DNA from 3 places in the Alloalcanivorax venustensis genome. Region 3 is predicted to be linked to each of the others. Evidence: predicted binding sites of a transcription regulator. Region 3 holds the regulator's gene; each other region holds the start of a gene.

Region 1 (3,255 bases), 1.6 Mb from region 3:
GCCGCCAGGCGGCACGGCTGGCCGAGTGGTCCCGGGCCCGAAGCGACACCGCCCTGGCGGTGGTCGGCGACTTCAACAGCGCGCCGGACAGCGGCGCCTTCAGCGAGCCGCTGACGGTGATGGCGGCGAGCGGGCTCTATAACAGCTGGGACCGTGTGAAAAGCGCGGAGCGCTACAGTTACCGCCACCGTTGCCGGCCGCAGACGCTGGATTACGTCTGGTTGTCGGAGGCGCTCAAGGCGGAGTTACAGGGTGTGGCGGTGAGCCGGGGCAATGCCGGGCGCTACGATCGCCTTTACGGCAGTGACGGTAGCGAGGTGGTGTCCGACCATGATGGTCTGGTGACGTACTTTGAGTAGGCGGGGACTCGCGTAAAAAACACCGTGGGGCCTGCTTGCGTTTCCAGCGAGGACCAGGGAGGGCCCCACGGTGTGAAAATAAGGGGCGGGGGGAGAATCCCGCCCCGTGTTCTTGACGCTCTTAGAACGACAGGGCGTAGGTCACGACGAACAGGGTGTCGTCGTTGTCGTCCATGTTGCCGGCTTCGGAATCAACGATCTTGGAGACCGTGAACCCGAGTTCATCGGTAAGCGCGTAGCTCAGATCAACGTGGGTGTAGTTGCTGTCATCGGCTTCGAAGTCCCAGGTACCGACGGTGACGCCGTATTTGTCGTAGCTGTAACCCAGGGTGTAGTAGTTGTCTTCGTTGTCCACGGAATCGTCGCCGCGGCCGTAGTCACCCACACCGAAGTAACCCGCGGCGCTGAAGCCGGCGAAGCCCAGGTTGAGGATCACTTCCTGGAAATCGCGATATTCGTCCTGGGTGTAGGTGCTGGAGTTCGGATAGTTGTAGTCCACGTAGGCGATGTCGTAGCTGAAATCACCCAGGGAACCGGCGTAGCCGGCGTACAGGTCGTACTCGCTGCCGCCGATTTCAGAGCTGCCCCAGACACCGGCGTAAAGCCCCGTGCTGTGAGCATAGTCCAGGCTACCGAACACCTGGGCGTTACCCTCGGTCAGATCCACACCACGCCAGAAGTACATGTTGGAGACACCGGCGGTGCCGCTGATTTCGGCCACTGCGATGGAAGGAGCGGCCAGGCCTGCTGCCATGGTGGCGGCCACGCTGGCGGCCAGAACGGTCTTTTTGATCCCAGATACGTGTTTCATGTGCAACCCTCTTTGCAAATAACAAATGTTCTGTGGTTTGTGCGCTCCTGGCGCACCGGCCTGGGAGGCTCGTATCGGTATAAAGCAGGGAGCGTGCCAAAAATAAAAACCCCTGATTTTTCAGGGGTTTAGGGGGAGAGGCGAAAAGAGGGTCGGGGTAAAGCCGGTAAAGGGCCCGGCGGCTGTGCGCTGTTTTAGTGCCTTGCACCAAAACGGCGCTTTTATCAGGGGCAGTCCCAGTCCACCGGCACCGCGTCGGCCTGCACGCCTTCCTCGCCGCGTACTTCCAGGCCGCACTGGCCGGCCTCGTTGCGGGTAAAGTGGGCGAAGTAACGGGTATCCGCCTGAGCGTTGAACTGTACGGCCACCCGGCAGTGATTGCGGCGCATGTCGGTGTCGCGCTCGTTGTAGACCACGCCGATGCGGGTCTGGCCGTCGGCGGCCACCGTCACCGGTACCTGTTCGGCTTTTCTCATTGTTTTGAACAGCTCGTTAAAGGCATTGGTGTCCCAGGGCTTCACCGCCAGGGATATCTTGGTGTCCTTGAAGCCGCGGCCGGGCACGCACACCACTGGCTGGGCGGCCTCGTTGCCGGTGAACACCACGGCGGCGGTGTCCTCGCCGGTGGGTTCCTGGTAGTTGAGCATCTGGCAGCCCGCCAGCATCAGGGCGGGCAGGAGCAACAGCGTTTTTTTCATAATCGAAGGTCCTCTGAATGAATATCGCCAGTGTAGGGCTGCAAGAATAGGACCACCAGAGGACTAGGCCGGGTCGCCGCCGAACCAGTGGCGGATCGCCTCGCGGGTGAGCGCCTCCCGGCGGGGGCCGGTGGGCAGCCAGTTGCCGGCGTTGGCGGTGAGCGCGGTGAGAAATTCCAGCAGGGGCAGATGCTGGCGCAGCACCCGGTGGTGGCGGTGGCCGATCACCGGATTGAAGAAGCCGAAGAAATCCAGCATCTGGCGGGGGTTCTTGCGCACCCACAGCCAGGAGCCCATTTCCAGGGTGAACGGAAGGAACATCTTTTCCGGGTGGTGTTCGCGGGCGCGGTCGTAGAGATAGTCCCAGAGGTCGCCGTGGGTCGTGTAGTTCAAGGACTGGGGCTCGATCAGATAGGGGTGGTGGTGCGGGTAGGTGGCCTCCAGCACCTGCTTGAGCCGGTACACCTCGGCCAGGTGGGCGATCGGCTGGTGGGTGCGCGCGTAGCTGCACCAGATGCGGTCGCGCCGGCCGAAGCCGCTGTGGCAGTCCAGGCTCAGCGATACCGGCGCGCGCAGCAGCTTTTCTTCCACCACCCGGACCAGCGCCTGCGCTTCCGCTTCCATGGGGTCGCCGGCGCGGCCCCGGAACCAGGGCAGGTGCCGGCTGAGGCGCTGACCGCCGACCAGGAACGACACCCGGCCGTCGGCCTCCACCGGGGCGTTGCGCATCAGGTCGACGCCGTTGGGGTTGCTGCGGGTGCGCCGCCAGATGCCGCCCGGGTTGACCATCGGCATGAACACCAGGCGGATATGCTCCAGGCGCCGGTGCAGCTGGTCGTCCCACTGCAGGCGGTGAATCAGGCTGTGCAGCCAGGACAGAATCACCTGGGTGCCGATCCGCTCGACGCCGTGCACGCCGCCGAAGAAGCCGATCGCCGGGGCGCCGGCGGCCTGGCTGCCCATCTCGATCACCCGCACCGGCAGGCGCAGGTCGCCCTGCGGCACCGTCAGTACCTCGGTCACGCGCAGGTGCCGTTCCCCCAGGCGTATCAGGTTGTCCAGATGCAGTTGCTCGGGCAGGTGGCGTTGTAGCTGGTAGAGGTGTTGTTCCATAGGTCCGGCCGTCGTCGGAACGCCCAGACTAACCGCGCACTGTCACGGTTTTATGACAATCCGCCGACGCCGCGAAGGTCACGCAAGCGTGATCAAACTGTCAGCGCACTGTCACCCGGCCCGGTCAGGCTTGCTTCGAGCCTGGCCTGCGGACCGCTGCCGTGACCGATGTTCAAGACCTGAATCTGTTGACCCTGGAAACCGGCGATGTGCTGTTGTTTTCCGGGCGCGGGCCGGTCAGCTCGGTGATCCGTGTGTTCACCCGCAGCCCCTG
Region 2 (3,255 bases), 980 kb from region 3:
GTGCCGGTCACTGTTACCCACCTCGACGATCAGCACGCCGTCCTCGGAGAGCCGCTCGGCGGCGCCGGCCAGCAGGCGGCGGGTGAAATCCAGGCCGTCGTGCCCGGACGCCAGCGCCAACTCCGGCTCGTGGCGGTATTCGTCGGGCATCGCGGCCAGGTCCTCCGCGTCCACGTAGGGCGGGTTGGAGATAATCAGGTCGTAGGGGCCGTCCAGCCCGTCCAGGCCGTCCGCCTGCACCGCCGTGACCCGGTCGGCGAGACCGTGCTCGTCGATATTGCGCCGGCACACCGCCAGCGCCTGTTCGGAGATGTCGCTGGCGTCCACCCGCGCGTCGGGCAGCGCGTGGGCGCAGGCGATGGCGATGCAGCCGCTGCCGGTGCACAGATCCAGCACCCGGCCGACCCGCTCCGGCGCCAGCCAGGGCTGGAAGCCGGCCTCGATCAGCTCCGCCAGCGGCGAACGGGGAATCAGCACCCGTTCATCGACGAAAAACGGCAGCCCGCAGAACCAGGCCTGCCCGGTCAGATACGGCACCGGCACCCGCTCGTTGGCGCGCTTAACCAGCAGCGCCACATAGCGGTCGACCTCGTCCGGCAGCAACCGCGCGTCGAGCATGCGCGGGTCGGTGTCCAGGGGCAGCGCCAGCACGTGCAGCAACAACGCCAGGCACTCATCGCCGTGGTCGTCGGTGCCGTGGCCCAGATAGACCCCGGCGCGGCGCAGGGCGGATTCCCCCCAACGCAGACAATCACGGGGGGTCTTGAGGGTGGCCAGGGCCTGTTGCTGTTCGCGGGGTTCAATCACGTCTTGGCTCCAAACGGGCTCGAAAGAGTACCACATTCTGCCACAGGGGGAGGCCCGGCGCGCCGCCGGCGGCATCGTCACAGCACTGACATGCGCCCTTGCCATGCTGGGTCCGGCACTGAAACGTAAATACAGATGACATTATCGGGAAACCTGTTAAATTGCGCTTTCCAGGCAATCGAGGCTTTCATGCGAACTTGGCTCTTCAAGACCGAACCGAACGACTTCAGCATCCGCGACCTGCGTGATGCCCCCGACCAGATGACCGGTTGGGACGGCGTGCGCAATTACCAGGCCCGCAACCGGCTGCGCGACGAGATCCAGGACGGCGACCGGGTACTGATCTACCATTCCCGCGGACGCAATCCGTCGATTGTCGGTGAAGCCCAGGTGGTGTCCGGCCCCTACCCGGATCCCACCCAGTTCAAGCCTGACCACCCCGGCTTCGACGCGCGCAGCAGCGAGGACATGCCGCGCTGGTTCCAGGTCGACCTGCGCTTCGTGGCGCTCTACCAGACCCCGCTGAGCCTCGCCGACATGCGCGAAGTGCCGGAATTCGCGGACATGGAGCTGCTGGTGCACCCGCGCCTGTCGATCCAGCACATCACCGACCGCCAGTACCAGCAGATCATTGCCCGCTGCGAGCCCGAGCTCGCCGCCCGCTCCCCGCTGATCCCCGCCTTTACCTGAACGTTCTCTCCAGAAGGAACACAGACCCGCTCACCAGCCAGCGTCACCGCTCCGGGTTATCGCTGGCGCCGAACCTTTCGACAAAGCCGCACTCGGCAGCTGGCACCATTCGGGAGGTTCGTTCTCGGTGTCCGTGTCCAGGACTGTGTGAGGCAGGGAGCCGAACACAAGCCTACAGGGACGTATTCACGGCGGGTCCTGGACACGGACACCGAGAACGAACCGGGCTACGGAGCCCTAGCGCTGAAAAATTGGCATAACCGTTGCACCGCCCCCCTAACCAAAGGCTATTCCCGTGGGGGATCTCATGGAACGACGCGCCGCGCTACTGCTCACCCTCATCGCCCTGCCCGCTTCCGGCCTGGCCGACACCCCGGAATACACCGCCAACGACGTGGTCTGGATCGCCATCGCGGCGGCCCTGGTGTTCCTCATGCAGGCCGGCTTCGCGCTCCTGGAAAGTGGCCTGAGCCGCACCAAGAACGCCATCAACGTGGTGATGAAGAACTACATGGACCTGTGCGTGGGGACGCTGATGTTCTGGGCGCTGGGCTTCGGCCTGATGTTCGGGGTCAATCCCAGCGGTTGGGTGGGCCAGGACCTGTTCGCGCCCAGCCAGGGCGACAGCGATCTGTGGACTCTGTTGCTGTTCCAGCTGATGTTCGCCGCCACCGCCGCCACCATCGCGTCCGGGGCGATGGCGGAACGCACCCGCTACCTGGGGTATCTGTGCGGCGCCATGCTGATCACCGGGCTGGTCTACCCGCTGTTCGGCAACTGGGCCTGGAATAGCGACGGCTGGCTGGCGGCTCTCGGGTTTATCGACTTCGCCGGCTCCACCGTGGTCCACAGCGTCGGCGGCTGGTGCGCGCTGGCCGGCATCATGGTGGTGGGGCCGCGCCTGGGCCGCTTCGACAGCCAGGGGCGGCCACGGGAGATTCGCGGCCACAATTTATCGTTCGTGGCCCTGGGCGGGTTCCTGTTGTGGTTCGGCTGGTTCGGCTTCAACGGCGGCTCCACCCTGGGGGCCGACGTCAATATCGCGCTGATCAACCTCAACACCCAGCTGGCGGCCGCCGCCGGCGCCCTGGGGGCCGCGCTCTACCGGGTTATCGCCCGCCGCCCGGTGCTGCTCACCGAAACCGTCAACGGCAGCCTGGCCGGGCTGGTGGCGATCACCGCCGGCTGCGCCACCATGACGCCCGGCTTCGCGATCATCACCGGCCTGCTGGGCGGGCTGCTGGTGGGCCCGGGCAGCCGCCTGCTGTTGTCGATGAAACTGGACGACGTGGTGGGCGCGGTGCCGGTGCATGCGTTCGCCGGGGCCTGGGGCACGCTGGCCGCCGGGCTGTTCTACCAGGGCGACCTGTTCGACCCGCAGCGGGTCACGGTGCAGTTGCTGGGCATTGTGGTCGCCTTCGCCTGGGCGTTCTTCGCCGCCTTGATCCTGTATATGGTGCTGTCGCTCACCGCCGGCCTGCGGGCGCCCAGCCAGCATGAACAGCGGGGCCTGGACGTCAGCGAGCACGCCGAGCTGGGCTACCCGGAATTCGCCCAGCAGCACCTCTACGACGCCGACGTGGCCAGCGGCCTGGATAGCCCACGATGAGCCCGGAAGAACGCCACCGCCGCGCCATTGCCACCGGCCTGGCCCCCTATCTGGACAGCCGCCAGGTGCCGGAGGCGGTGGCCCTGTGGCAGCGCGACTACGCCCACCGCCCGCGCTTTTCGCTGCAGGGCTACGTGAGCCATATCAGC
Region 3 (3,255 bases):
CGGAGGAGCAGGACAACGGCGAACCGGCCCAGGACGCCCCGGCCGCGCAATCCGACAATGCGGAGACCCCCTGAGATGGCACATCTGAGCGCCCATAACCTGGCCAAGAGCTACAAGAGCACCCGCGTCATCGAGGACGTCTCCCTGGAAGTGGAAGCCGGCCAGATCGTCGGTCTGCTGGGCCCCAACGGCGCCGGCAAGACCACCTGCTTCTATATGATCGTGGGCCTGGTGGCCGCCGACGCCGGCCGCATCGAGATCAACGGCAACGACATCACCCACCTGCCCATGCACGGCCGGGCCAAACGCGGCATCGGCTACCTGCCCCAGGAGGCGAGCATCTTCCGCCGCCTCACCGTGGAGCAGAACATCATGGCGATCCTGGAAACGCGCAAGAGCCTCAGCAAGGCGGAGCGCAAGGAGCAGCTGGAGAAACTGCTGCAGGAATTCCACATCGACCATATTCGCGACAGCATGGGCATGAGCCTGTCCGGCGGCGAGCGGCGGCGCGCGGAGATCGCCCGCGGCCTGGCCACGGACCCGGACTTTATTCTGCTGGATGAGCCCTTCGCCGGGGTCGACCCGATCTCCGTGAACGACATCAAGAGCATCATCCGCCATCTCAAGGACCGCGGCATCGGCGTGCTGATCACCGACCACAACGTCCGCGAGACCCTGGATATCTGCGACACCGCCTATATCGTCAGCACCGGCCATATCATCGCCGACGGCGACGCCGACACCATTCTCGGCAACCAGCAGGTGCGCGACGTCTACCTGGGCGCCGATTTCCGGCTCTAGTGGCGACAAAAGCGGCGGCGGGCGCCGCCGCGCCTTGCGCACCGCCCAAACCCTTGCATATAGTGGACGCCTTCCCGCCGCATCGCCCTACACCCTTCCGCCGGACAACACAATAGCTGGCATGATTATTGCTTAATTTCGATTGATGCTGCTATGCTCCAACCCTCGGGATCGAGCAACCAGACACGCAGCATGAAACCCTCCTTACAGCTTCAAATCGGCCAGCAGCTGACCATGACGCCCCAGCTGCAGCAGGCAATCCGCCTGCTGCAGCTGTCGACGCTGGACCTGCGCCTGGAGATCCAGCAGGCGGTGGAGACCAACCCGCTGCTGGAAATGGAGGAAGGCGCCGAGGATTTCAGCGCCGATGACGGCGAGTACGACGCCGACGCCGACCTGGATGTGGAGCGCAGCGACGCCCTGGAAGACCTGGTGGACGGCCCGGTGGAGACCGACAGCGACTGGGACGACCTCTACGTGGGCCAGAGCAGCCCCGGCGGCGAGAGCGAGGACGCCGACGCCTGGCAGCAGCGCCACGCCAACCCGGACACCCTGATCAGCCACATGGAGTGGCAGCTCAACCTGACGCCGATGAGCGACCGGGACCGGGTGATCGCCCAGATCATCATTGAAGCCCTGGACGAGCGCGGCTTCGTCACCGTGCCCCTGGAAGACCTGGTCACCACCGCCCATAACGAAATCGCCGACCCGGACGACCCGGTGGAAGACGATGAAGTGGTGGCGGTGCTGCACCGGCTGCAACAGTTCGACCCGGTCGGCGTGGCCAGTCGCGACCTGGCCGAGTGCCTGGGCGTGCAGCTGGCCCAGCTGCCCGAGGACACCCCGCATCTGGACCACGCCCGGGCGGTGCTGGCGCACCAGACGCTGCTGGAAAAACACGATTACGCCGGCCTGCGGCGGGCGCTGGGCGCCACCGAGGAAGCGCTGCTGGCGGCCATGGCCCTGCTGCGCGGCCTGGATCCGGCCCCGGGCCAGCAGATCGGCGGCGAGAGCGCCGATTACGCGGTCCCCGACGTGGTGGTCAGCGCCCACAAGGGCGGCTGGCGGGTGGCGCTCAACGAGGCGGTGCTGCCGCGCGTCAACCTCCACGCCCAGTACGCGCAGATGGCCCGCCAGGTGGGCGGCGAGGACGGCCAGTACCTGCGTAACTGCATGCAGGAGGCCAAATGGTTCCTGAAAAGCCTGCAAAGCCGCCACGATACCCTGCTGAAAGTGGCCAGCCGCATCGTCGAGGTGCAGCAGGACTTCTTCAACTACGGTGAAGAGGCGATGAAACCGCTGGTCCTGGCGGACATCGCCGAGGCCGTGGGCATGCACGAGTCCACCATCAGCCGGGTCACCAACCAGAAATTCATGCTCACGCCCAAGGGCGTGTTCGAGCTGAAATATTTCTTCTCAAGTCACGTCGACACGGACGGCGGCGGTGAGTGTTCCTCCACCGCCATTCGTGCCATCATTAAGAAGCTGGTCGCCGCCGAGAGTCCTCGCAAGCCGCTCAGCGACAACAAGCTGGCGAGCTTGCTGAATGATCAGGGGATCAAGGTGGCGCGCCGCACGGTCGCCAAATATCGCGAGGCGATGCGCATCCCGTCCTCGAGCGCCCGCAAGCGTTTGGTGTAGGCGCGCGGAGGATGGGTCTTAACGAGGTATAGGAGCCAGCCATGCAAATAAACATCAGTGGTCACCACCTGGATATCACCGACGCCCTGCGTGACTATGTGGACGAAAAGTTCGCCAAACTGGAGCGCCATTTCGATCAGATCACCAGCATTCAGGTGATCCTGTCTCCGGAGCCCAAATCCCACAAGGCCGAATCCACCATCCACATCTCCGGCGCCGACGTGTTCGCCACCGCCCACGCGGACGACATGTACGCGGCCATTGATGCGCTGACCAACAAGCTGGACCGGCAAATCCTCAAACACAAAGAGAAGACGGTGGACCGTAAACACGGTCATTAACCCTATGCGAGTACGTGAATTGCTCAGCGAAGACCGCACCTATAACGACGTGTCGGTCACCAGTAAAAAACGGTTGCTCGATCAGATCGCCCAGCTGGCCGCGGCCAGCTGCGGCGGCCTCAACGAGCAGGAAGTGTTCGACGCCCTGGTGGCCCGGGAAAAACTCGGGTCCACCGGCATCGGCGAGGGCATCGCCATTCCCCACTGCCGGCTGGGCCACTGCGAGGGCGCGGTGGGCCTGCTGTTGAAGCTGGAAGACGCGGTGGACTTCGACGCCGTCGACGGGCGCCCGGTGGATCTGGTGTTCGTGCTGCTAGTGCCGGAGCAGAACCCGGAACAGCACCTCAAGACACTCAGCCATCTGGCCAGCCTGTTCAACGACGATGACTACCGCAGCGACCTGCGACGGGCCCACAGCAACCAGCAGTTGTTCCAGGTGGCGGTGGAATCGGAAGCGGAACTACGCCTCGCG

The links. The regulator sigma-54, encoded in region 3, starts transcription at its own class of promoters, with help from an activator protein. The targets are predictions, from matches to a motif close to TGGCACNNNNNTTGCTNT.
Region 1: ACMG4O_RS06540 (TorF family putative porin) is a predicted target of sigma-54. The motif match lies at 1,252-1,269, and genes of this name have one in related genera.
Region 2: ACMG4O_RS10360 (ammonium transporter) is a predicted target of sigma-54. The motif match lies at 1,750-1,767, and genes of this name have one in related genera.

What each region holds. Positions count from the first base shown of each region.
Region 1 covers NZ_CP179934.1:1,371,208-1,374,462, forward strand. The annotation lists gene ACMG4O_RS06535 (endonuclease/exonuclease/phosphatase family protein) at 1-359, shown strand, start outside; gene ACMG4O_RS06540 (TorF family putative porin) at 481-1,170, opposite strand; gene ACMG4O_RS06545 (hypothetical protein) at 1,395-1,868, opposite strand; gene ACMG4O_RS06550 (M14 family zinc carboxypeptidase) at 1,932-2,981, opposite strand; gene ACMG4O_RS06555 (hypothetical protein) at 3,143-3,255, shown strand, end outside.
Region 2 covers NZ_CP179934.1:2,207,637-2,210,891, reverse strand. The annotation lists gene prmB (50S ribosomal protein L3 N(5)-glutamine methyltransferase) at 1-843, opposite strand, end outside; gene ACMG4O_RS10365 (EVE domain-containing protein) at 997-1,497, shown strand; gene ACMG4O_RS10360 (ammonium transporter) at 1,805-3,106, shown strand; gene ACMG4O_RS10355 (hypothetical protein) at 3,103-3,255, shown strand, end outside.
Region 3 covers NZ_CP179934.1:3,189,954-3,193,208, forward strand. The annotation lists gene lptA (lipopolysaccharide transport periplasmic protein LptA) at 1-74, shown strand, start outside; gene lptB (LPS export ABC transporter ATP-binding protein) at 76-801, shown strand; gene ACMG4O_RS14955 (RNA polymerase factor sigma-54) at 994-2,442, shown strand; gene hpf (ribosome hibernation-promoting factor, HPF/YfiA family) at 2,484-2,783, shown strand; gene ptsN (PTS IIA-like nitrogen regulatory protein PtsN) at 2,788-3,255, shown strand, end outside.